3 regions of the Metabacillus indicus genome follow, and region 3 is predicted to be linked to each of the others. Evidence: riboswitches for the same ligand, from Rfam matches in the RefSeq annotation. Region 3 holds a riboswitch; each other region holds the start of a gene.
What was found. Region 3 has a riboswitch for S-adenosylmethionine ahead of ACK1LH_RS04815 (bifunctional homocysteine S-methyltransferase/methylenetetrahydrofolate reductase). Riboswitches for the same ligand answer to the same signal wherever they lie in the genome.
Positions count from the first base shown of each region.

Region 1: linked by a shared signal. The riboswitch ahead of mtnW (2,3-diketo-5-methylthiopentyl-1-phosphate enolase) and the one ahead of ACK1LH_RS04815 (bifunctional homocysteine S-methyltransferase/methylenetetrahydrofolate reductase) in region 3 are both predicted to bind S-adenosylmethionine.
Region 2: linked by a shared signal. The riboswitch ahead of ACK1LH_RS18135 (methionine ABC transporter ATP-binding protein) and the one ahead of ACK1LH_RS04815 (bifunctional homocysteine S-methyltransferase/methylenetetrahydrofolate reductase) in region 3 are both predicted to bind S-adenosylmethionine.

Region 1 covers NZ_CP176757.1:1,504,090-1,507,360, forward strand. Annotated here, with positions in the region: gene ACK1LH_RS07470 (pyridoxal phosphate-dependent aminotransferase) at 1-997, shown strand, start outside; SAM riboswitch class I at 1,051-1,158, shown strand; gene mtnW (2,3-diketo-5-methylthiopentyl-1-phosphate enolase) at 1,239-2,477, shown strand; gene ACK1LH_RS07480 (2-hydroxy-3-keto-5-methylthiopentenyl-1-phosphate phosphatase) at 2,474-3,136, shown strand; gene ACK1LH_RS07485 (methylthioribulose 1-phosphate dehydratase) at 3,133-3,271, shown strand, end outside.
Region 2 covers NZ_CP176757.1:3,534,964-3,538,234, forward strand. Annotated here, with positions in the region: gene ACK1LH_RS18130 (methionine ABC transporter permease) at 1-328, opposite strand, end outside; gene ACK1LH_RS18135 (methionine ABC transporter ATP-binding protein) at 318-1,349, opposite strand; SAM riboswitch class I at 1,613-1,717, opposite strand; SAM riboswitch class I at 1,804-1,909, opposite strand; gene ACK1LH_RS18140 (DUF4395 domain-containing protein) at 1,975-2,397, opposite strand; SAM riboswitch class I at 2,546-2,652, shown strand; gene ACK1LH_RS18145 (alpha/beta hydrolase) at 2,724-3,271, shown strand, end outside.
Region 3 covers NZ_CP176757.1:963,487-966,757, reverse strand. Annotated here, with positions in the region: gene ACK1LH_RS04825 (S1 RNA-binding domain-containing protein) at 1-560, opposite strand, end outside; gene ACK1LH_RS04820 (YajQ family cyclic di-GMP-binding protein) at 660-1,151, shown strand; SAM riboswitch class I at 1,313-1,413, shown strand; gene ACK1LH_RS04815 (bifunctional homocysteine S-methyltransferase/methylenetetrahydrofolate reductase) at 1,499-3,271, shown strand, end outside.

The DNA of each region.
Region 1 (3,271 bases), 540 kb from region 3:
CAAATATTCCCCGTTCAGAGGACAGCGTTTTTTAAAAACGGCGATAACAGAATTTTATCAAAGGGAATATGGCGTTACACTGGATCCTGACACAGAAGTGGCGATTCTATTTGGGGGAAAGGCAGGTCTTGTCGAAATTCCGCAGTGTCTCCTTAATCCCGGTGAGACGGTTCTTGTTCCCGACCCGGGCTATCCCGATTATTGGTCAGGCGTAGAGCTTGCGAGGGCCCGTATGGAATATATGCCTCTTTTGAAGGAAAATGAGTTTTTGCCTGACTATTCCAAGCTCTCTGAAAAAGCGAAGGCGGATGCTAAGCTCATGTTTTTAAACTATCCGAACAACCCTACAGGGGCAGTTGCAAGCCGGAGCTTTTTCGATGACACGGTTGCGTTTGCTGAAGAAAATGACATTTGCGTCGTGCATGATTTTGCCTATGGAGCAATTGGCTTTGACGGCAAAAAGCCGGTCAGCTTTCTTGAATCCGAGGGAGCAAAAGAGACTGGAATTGAAATTTATACGCTGTCTAAGACGTATAATATGGCAGGGTGGAGGATCGGGTTTGCAGTCGGCAATAAAAGCGTCATAGAGTCGATTAATCTTTTCCAGGATCACATGTTTGTCAGTGTGTTCAGCGGAATACAGGAAGCAGCAGCTGCTGCTCTTCTTGCCCCGCAGGATTGCGTCAGCGAGCTTGTCGCACGCTATGAAAGCAGGCGTGCGGCGTTTATAGACGCACTGAACGGCATCGGCTGGAAAGTGGAGGCTCCTCCGGGATCATTCTTTGCTTGGCTGCCTGTACCCGGGGGATTCACATCGGAATCATTCGCTGACTATCTGCTGGAACACGCTCATGTTTGCGTGGCGCCGGGCATTGGATTCGGGACGTTCGGTGAGGGGTATGTCCGTGCGGGACTTTTAACCTCTGAAGAGAGATTGAGAGAAGCAGCTGAAAGAATAAAATCTTTAAATCTCTTTTCACAGTCAGTTGACAGCTGAGGGAAAAGCTGTCATAATCCAAATTAATTTCAGGTTATTCAGAACATATACAATTCTTATCAAGAGCAGGTGGAGGGACTGGCCCGATGAAGCCCGGCAACCGACTTAAACGATGTTTAAGCACGGTGCTAAATCTTGCAGCAATTGCTGGCAGATAAGGATCTTACCCATTTCAGATAAGGTCTCTTCCGTCAGCGGAGGGGACCTTTTTTATTTTCTAATTCGAAAGGCAGGCATAATCATGAGCGGCGTTACAGCAACTTATCTCATCTATGATCAGAGCAGCATCCAAAAAAAAGCAGAAGGAATCGCCATAGGCCTTACGGTCGGCTCATGGACGGACCTTCCGGAGCTTACACAGCAGCAGCTGAAACAGCACAAGGGCCAAGTTGTATCAGTTGAAGAAACGGATGCTGAAGAACGCATTTCGGAGTTTCTCGGAAAAAAAGTGAAAAAAGGAATTGTAAAAATATTTTATCCTGGTCTTAATTACTCTCATGACCTTCCTGCAGTCCTTACGACGGTTTTCGGAAAGCTTTCCCTTGACGGCGAAGTGAAACTGCTTGATTTGGAGTTTACAGGAGATCTTCTTTCTTCCTTTCAGGGACCTGCATTTGGCATAAGCGGGATCAGGGAAAAGCTTGGAGTCTATAACCGGCCTCTTCTCATGAGCATTTTCAAAGGAGTCATTGGACGTGATCTCACGTTTTTAAAAGATCAGCTCAGGCATCAGGTACTTGGCGGCGTTGACCTTGTAAAGGATGACGAAATCCTGTTTGACAATCCTCTGACTCCGTTTGAGCAAAGAATTACAGCAGGAAAAGAAGTGCTTGGCAGCGTGTATGAGGAGACCGGCCATAAAGCTATGTATGCTGTTAATTTAACTGGAAAGACCTTCAGCCTCAAAGAGAAGGCAAGACGCGCTGCAGACCTCGGGGCGGACGCCCTGCTGTTTAATGTTTTCGCTTATGGTCTTGACGTTTTGCAGGAGCTTGCAGAAGACAGGGAGATTCATGTCCCGATCATGGCGCACCCTGCTGTAAGCGGAGCCTTGTCTTCTTCCGCCCTATACGGGATTTCGCACTCTCTGCTGCTTGGAAAGCTGCTGCGGCAATGCGGTGCGGACTTTTCCCTCTTCCCGTCGCCATACGGCAGTGTGGCACTTGAAAGGGATGCGGCACTGTCCATCGGTGCAGCGTGCAAAGAGACTTCCGGCATAAAAGAAACGTTTCCGGTTCCATCAGCTGGAATTCATCCGGGCCTTGTTCCTGTTCTTATCCAGGATTTCGGCATCGACAGCGTCATTAATGCCGGCGGAGGCGTACACGGGCATCCAAACGGTGCGCAGGCGGGCGGAAGAGCTTTCCGCTCTGCAATCGATGCTGTACTTGAAGGCATCTCATTATCTGAAAAAGCTAAAAGCGAACGCGACCTTCAGCTTGCGCTTGATCTTTGGGGTCAGGTGGAGGCGGGCCGATGAGCAAACCGGTTATTATCTGTGATTTTGACGGCACCATTACAAACAATGACAATATTATCGCGCTCATGAAACGATTCGCTCCTTCTGAGTGGAACACTTTAAAAGATGATGTTTTAAGCCAGCGCATTTCAGTCCGTGAAGGCGTCGGAAGGATGTTTGAGCTGATCCCTTCAAAGCTCAAGGCTGATATGATTCAGCATTTGCTGTTCACCGCACAGATCCGGGACGGATTCAGTGATTTTGTTCAGTTTGCAAAAGATCATGAAATACATCTGTACATTGTAAGCGGAGGAATTGATTTTTTCGTCTATCCGCTGTTAAACGGGCTTGTGGAATATGATCGTGTCTACTGCAATGAATCAGATTTCAGCGGGGAATTTGTTCAAATCCTCTGGCCGAATTCATGTGATGACAGATGCACAAATGACTGCGGATGCTGCAAGCCGAGCATCATCAGAAAGCTTGCTTCCTCTGATCAGGAGGTCATTGTAATCGGAGATTCGGTGACAGATCTTGAAGCGGCCAAGCTTGCAGATTTTGTGTTTGCCAGGGATTATCTTCTTGAAAAATGTGAAACTCTTCAGCTGCGGCATCAGGCATTTTCAACTTTTTATGACGTGATTGAAGGGCTGAAGAAAAGGCAGGAGGCGGCAGTATGAGCTTATATAAACAGCGCTGGAGTGAGCTTGCAGCTGTGAAAAGGGAACTGGCGGAACGGGACTGGTTTCCGGGAACAAGCGGAAATCTTGCGATAAAAGTTCATTCAGATCCGCTCTCGTTCCTGGTCACATCAA
Region 2 (3,271 bases), 1.6 Mb from region 3:
AGTTCTCTATTAATCTGGCAATATAGGGTCCTGCGTAAAAGACAAGCGGCACAACAGCTGCAGCTGTTCCGATCGACGTTCCGACAATCAGTCTCGTCAGCGGAACAATCGCCACCATCAAAATGATGAACGGCACAGAGCGGAAAAGATTCACAATCCCGTTCAGGATGTTAAAAATAATGGCGTTTTCCCATAGATGTCCCTTTCGGGTGATGACCAGCAGCACGCCGAGCGGAAGGCCGATCAACGTGGAGAAAAGCAGGGAAAAACCGGTCATTGCGAGTGTTTCGACTAAAGCATCGATTATTTGCTGAGAATCAACTAGCATGTGCATTCACCTCTTTCACTGATACGTTCTCCTGGTTCATCACCAGAAGCGCTCTTTTTATTTCACTTTCCGTTCCCTGAAGTTCAACGATTAAATGTCCAAATGGAATCCCCTGAAGCTCCGTGATGTTGCCGAACAGCACGTTGATATGGAGGTCAAATCGTTTCGCAATCTGCGAAAGCAGCGGCTGACCTGAGGATTTTCCGACAAAATTAATTTTGAAAATCTGTCCCTGGCTGTTTTCTTCCTGAACAAGTTTCAGAACCGATTCAGGAATCGAATCATTCAGAACAGAGCTGACAAAGTTTGAAGCGGTTTTTGTTTTTGGATTTGAGAAGACCTCAAACACAGAACCTGATTCTATGATTTTTCCGCCTTCGATCACGGCTACTGTATCGCAAACCTCTCTTATGACTGACATTTCATGCGTGATCATGAGAATCGTAATGTTGTATTCCTCGTTGATTTTTTTCAAAAGCTTCAGAATCGAAGCTGTCGTCTGAGGATCAAGTGCCGAGGTAGCTTCATCGCACAGAAGAATGGATGGCTGGGTAGCAAGTGCCCTTGCAATTCCGACGCGCTGTTTCTGGCCGCCTGATAACTGATCAGGGTACTGATTCGCTTTGTCCTCAAGTCCTACAAACGAGAGCAGCTCAGCAACCCGCTCCTTAATAACTTTCGGCGAGGCCTTTGAGAGAAGCAGCGGCATCGCCACATTTGCATAGACTGTCTTTGAATTAAGCAGATTAAAGTGCTGAAACACCATGCCGATTTTCCGTTTGACTCCGCGCACATCCTTTTTGGAAAGCGCCGTTAAGTCGAGACCATCCACGATGATCTGCCCTGCAGTTGGACGCTCGAGCAGATTCACTGTGCGGATCAGGGTGCTTTTTCCGGCTCCGCTAAAACCGATGACTCCGCATATTTCCCCTTTTTTCACTTCCAAATCAATGCCGTCAAGAGCTTTCACTTCATTGCCGCCGCTCCCGTATACCTTTGTGACACCTTTAAATTCAATCATGTATGTAACCTCCCATTTATTTGCAAGAACAAAAGCGCAAGCGCCTTGGTCAGATCCGATAGGCAGATAAGAATCCGACGGAAAAGTCCAGGTTTGACTTTTTTGACGGATTTGTTCTGACAGAGGATCTAGGCGCTGGAGCTGGACGAGGATAACTTAGTTATGTTATCCACAGACTTTTACTCTTTATAATTTCATTAACAACAAAAAACCCTCTTCTATCCGACAAGAAGAGGGCATGGCATTACGAATCACCGGTTCTCTTCTCATCTCCCAGGCTATCGCCTGCTGGAATTGGCACAGTACTTTTTCGAAAGTCCGCTGCCGAAGCATCATGGGGCCAGTCCCTCCGCTTCTCTGGATAAGAAAATCATGATTTAGTTTTAAACAAAAATAAAAACCTCTCCCTGAAAGACAGGAAGAGGCTGGATCTGCAAAAAAAGACCGTTCGCTCTTCTCATCTCTCAGGCTGCACGCCTGCTGGAGTTGGCACAGTTCTCATAATGAGTCCGCTGCCGAGGTTTCAAAGGGCCATATCCCTCCACCTCTCGTGATAAGAAGCTATATTTTCGATGTGTCTTACTTTACTCCGGTATTTTCTGAAAGTCAACACTTTTTTAAAAAATCAGTTGGACTGTTTAGAAAGTCTGCGGTATTTATACTGCTGCCACTGAAAACGGATAAAGCAGCCGATGCAAAAACCGAGAATCGCGACAAATGCAGCAATGGCAACCATCGCAGTCGCCGCATAGGCTAGCGCCGTCCAGTCAAGCATGTATCCGGCAAACCCAAGGCTCAGGCAGATCACTGCTATCACCTGATTAAACTGCTGCTGATCAAAATCTTCCTGTATATAGGCTGAAGGCTCTTTTTTCAAAAAGGTGCCGGCAGCTTTCATAATCGGGTTTACTTTAAACAGCAGTCCCATAATTCCCGCCGTAAGAGGCACCAGTAAAAAAGCGCCCATGCCGCTGATCAAGAATGCTGCAGCGGATAGCACAATCACCCATTGATTAACTAATACTAAAGGTTTTGGAATGGTTTTCACACTAAAACCCACCTGTCTGATTGGAATATAAGTATTTTACTCCAGGGAACCAATTTTGTGAAGAGGATTGCTTCAGGAAGTGATTGACAGTTATCTCTTCATCATGATAAGATCGTTAAAACCAACTAAACCAATAAGAATTAAATATAATCTATCAAGAGTGAACGAGAGATCTGGCTCCATGACTTCACAGCAGCCGCCGCTTGCCGGAAAGGTGCTCCAACCAGCAAAGCACGATGCTTTGGCCGATAAAGACAAAACCCTCTCTTGTCAGCTGTAAGCAGGAGAGGGTTTTTTAGTTCAGAATTGATTGGGAGGAAATGATGATGACGAAGAAACATGTGCCTGTCCTTGCAGGAGCTGAAAGTTTTTTTCATAAAGGAAATGAGATCGGCATTCTTCTGTGCCACGGATTTGCCGGTACTCCCCAAAGTGTTGGCGAGCTCGGAAAACTGTTGGCCGCAAAGGGATATACCGTTTATGCCCCGCGCCTGAAAGGCCACGGAACCACTCCCCTAGACTTTGAAGACTGCTGCTTTACAGACTGGATTCAAAATATCGAAGAAGCTTATAAAAAGCTTAAAAAAGTGTGCCGCAGAATCTTTGTTGCAGGACAGTCCATGGGCGGAATTTTAGCGGCTCACCTTGCCTGCAGACACCAGGATATTGACGGCCTGATCACCATCAATGCTGCACTCAGTGTTCCGGGCTATGAGGTTTTTCAGCACGAGATCGAACCCCGTTTTATTCCAGAAGGAAAACCGGATATCAAAGCGGACGATATAGAAGAAATTACGTATGAAGCCGTTCCGATTAAAGCCGTACACAACCTGCTGACGCTCATTAAAACAACGAAGCCCGTGCTGTCTGAAGT
Region 3 (3,271 bases):
GGCTCTCTTTTGCGCTGGGAGGAGTGGATGAATCCTTTGTAGCCTTCTTCAGTTATGATGAAAGTTCCTGCAATGATGATTCGGTAGACTCTTCCTGTAACGGCCTGATTGTTCCGGACTCCTTCAGCCGGGACGATGTTTTCCTGCATGACATCTTCCGTTGCAAGCTTTGTGAAAAATCTTCCGTTTTTCGTCACTTTCAGGGAACAGTAGAGTTTGTCGCCTTCTTTTGGCCATACACTGACGTAAGCCGGGAGAATATCGTTGTCGACAAGTGCATCTTTTGAAAGGCCAATGTCGACGAATGCCCCCATGTCTTCCCTGACACTGACTACTTCCACCCATCCGAACCGGTCTTCTGATATCGTCGGCTTTTTCATCGTTGCCGCTAGGCGGTCTTCATGGTCAACAATCAGATACACTTCAACCTCGTCCAATTCTTCAATCGGTTCAGTGATTTCCGTTTTGTGAAGCAGCACTCGGTCTTCTCCATCTGTTAAATAATATCCGTAATCTACTTTTTCATCTATTTTAAGCGTCATAAACGTTCCGGGATTCATTTGTTCGTTCCTTCCTTTGCAGCTGAACTGCCGTTAGTTGTTATATCATGTACATTCTACTATAATCTAAGGATAATACAAACTTTTGGGAGGATTCTTATGGCCAAGGACAGTTCGTTTGATATTGTGTCGAAGGTGGATATGCCTGAGGTAACAAATGCCATCACGATGACGATGAAAGAGATCGGCACACGCTATGATTTTAAAGGAAGCAAAAGCAGCATTACGCTTGAAAAAGAGGAGCTTGTTTTAGTTTCTGATGATGAGTTTAAAATGGATCAGCTGAAGGATGTGTTCATTTCAAAACTGATCAAGCGCAACGTGGCGACGCGCAATATTGATTACGGAAAAATTGAAGGCGCATCAGGCGGGACCATCCGCCAGCGTGCAAAGCTTGTCCAGGGTATTGATAAGGACAATGCGAAAAAGATTAACGCGATCATAAAAAATGCAGGACTTAAGGTGAAAACGCAGGTTCAGGATGATCAGGTCCGCGTTACCGGCAAAAGCAAAGACGACCTGCAGCAGGTGATTGCAGCTGTCCGCGGTGCGGATCTGCCGATCGATGTTCAATTCATTAATTTCAGATAAACGAGAGGACTCAGCAGTTTTTCCTGCTGGGTCTTTTTTTATCCGGACTGGGGCAAGAATTCCTCATCAATTCAGAAAACTTTTACTTTTCGCACTTGAATCTCCCGAAAAAAACATGTAAATTAGATATAATATCATTTAGCCAATTTCATATTTTTCGATTCTTATCTAGAGAAGCTGAGGGACTGGCCCGTCGAAGCTTCAGCAACCTGGCGCAATCCAAGGTGCTAATTCCAGCGATGCATCCATCGGACGATAAGAAGAAGCCGCGCATACTCAAAAGTCTTCTTCTTGGAAGGCTTTTTTCTTTTTTCCATTATCAGCTGTATTTTAGGAGGTTTATAGCTTTGGCACTTTTAACAGACTTGCAGACAAAAATTCTGATCGGGGACGGAGCAATGGGCACCTTGCTTTATTCCCACGGTGTGGACCGGTGTTTTGAAGAACTGAACCTGTCAAAACCGGATGACATCCTGAATGTTCATAAGGCGTATCTTGATGCCGGCGCTGATGTCATTCAGACAAATACGTACGGGGCCAATTATATCAAGCTGTCCAGATACGGGCTTGAAGATGAGGTGCGCGCCATTAACCGCACGGCTGTGCAAATTGCAAAGCAAGCTGCGGAAGGCACCTCAGCCTATGTCCTCGGCACAATCGGCGGTGTACGCGCTTTTAAAAAAGGAGCCTATTCGCTCGAGGATCTCCGCCGCAATTTCAGGGAGCAGCTCTATCTTCTGCTGAACGAAGAACCCGACGGCCTCCTGCTTGAAACGTATTATGATCTTGAAGAAATGAAGACCGTTCTCGAGATTGCAAGAAAAGAAACAGACTTGCCGATCATAACGAACATTTCCCTCCATGAAATCGGCGTTCTCCAGGACGGCACTCCTCTTTCTGACGGTCTGTCCCAGCTTGAGGAACTCGGGGCGAATGTTGTCGGGCTGAACTGCAGGCTTGGACCGTATCATATGCTCTCATCTCTGGAGGAAGTTCCTCTTCCAGAAAAGGCCTTCCTGTCCGTTTATCCAAACAGCAGCCTACCGACTATCGAGGAAGGCAGACTTGTTTACGGATCCGGTGAAAAATACTTCGCTGAAAGCGCACTTGCTTTTAGAAACCAGGGTGCGAGATTAATAGGAGGCTGCTGCGGAACGACTCCTGATCATATCAGGGCAATGGCTTCTGCTCTTAAAGGACTGCCTCCGGTGACTGAAAAGAAGGTGAAAGCAAGAAAAGAAGAAATCTCTATTGCCTCTGCTGCAGAGAGAAAGTATCCTCCGCTGCAGGATATTGTCAAAGAAAAACGCTCCATCATTGTAGAGCTTGACCCGCCTAAGAAGCTCGGGATTGATAAATTTTTGAAAGGAGCAAAGGCCCTGCAGGAGGCTGGAATCGATGCCTTAACACTTGCGGATAATTCCCTTGCTTCACCAAGAATCAGCAATGCCGCCATGGGATCCATTGTCCAGCAGACTCACGGGATTCGCTCACTGATTCATATCACCTGCAGAGACCGCAACTTAATCGGACTGCAGTCACATTTAATGGGGCTGCACACCCTTGGATTAACAGATGTTTTAGCCATAACAGGAGATCCGTCCAAAATCGGGGATTTCCCGGGGGCAACTTCTGTTTATGACCTTTCTTCCTTTGATTTGATCAGTCTGATTAAGCAATTTAATGACGGGCTTTCTTACTCAGGAAAACCGCTTGGCGAAAAGACGAACTTCTCTGTAGCCGCCGCCTTTAACCCAAATGTGAAGTATCTTGATAAAGCCGTTAAAAGGCTCGAGAAAAAAATCGCGTGCGGGGCTGATTATTTTATCTCCCAGCCGATCTATTCCGAAAAACAGCTGATTGATGTCTATGAAGAAACAAAACACTTAACTGTACCCGTCTATATCGGCATTATGCCGCTCACTAGCAGCCGGAATGCTGAATTTATTCATAATGAGATACCTGGCATCACCCTCTCTGACAGCATCCGCGAAAAAATGGCCAATGCCGGAGATGATAAGGAAAAATCGTATCAGGAGGGTCTGGCCATTGCCAAAAACCTGATTGATGCTGCGTTTGATCTGTTCTACGGCATTTACTTGATCACACCGTTTTTGAAT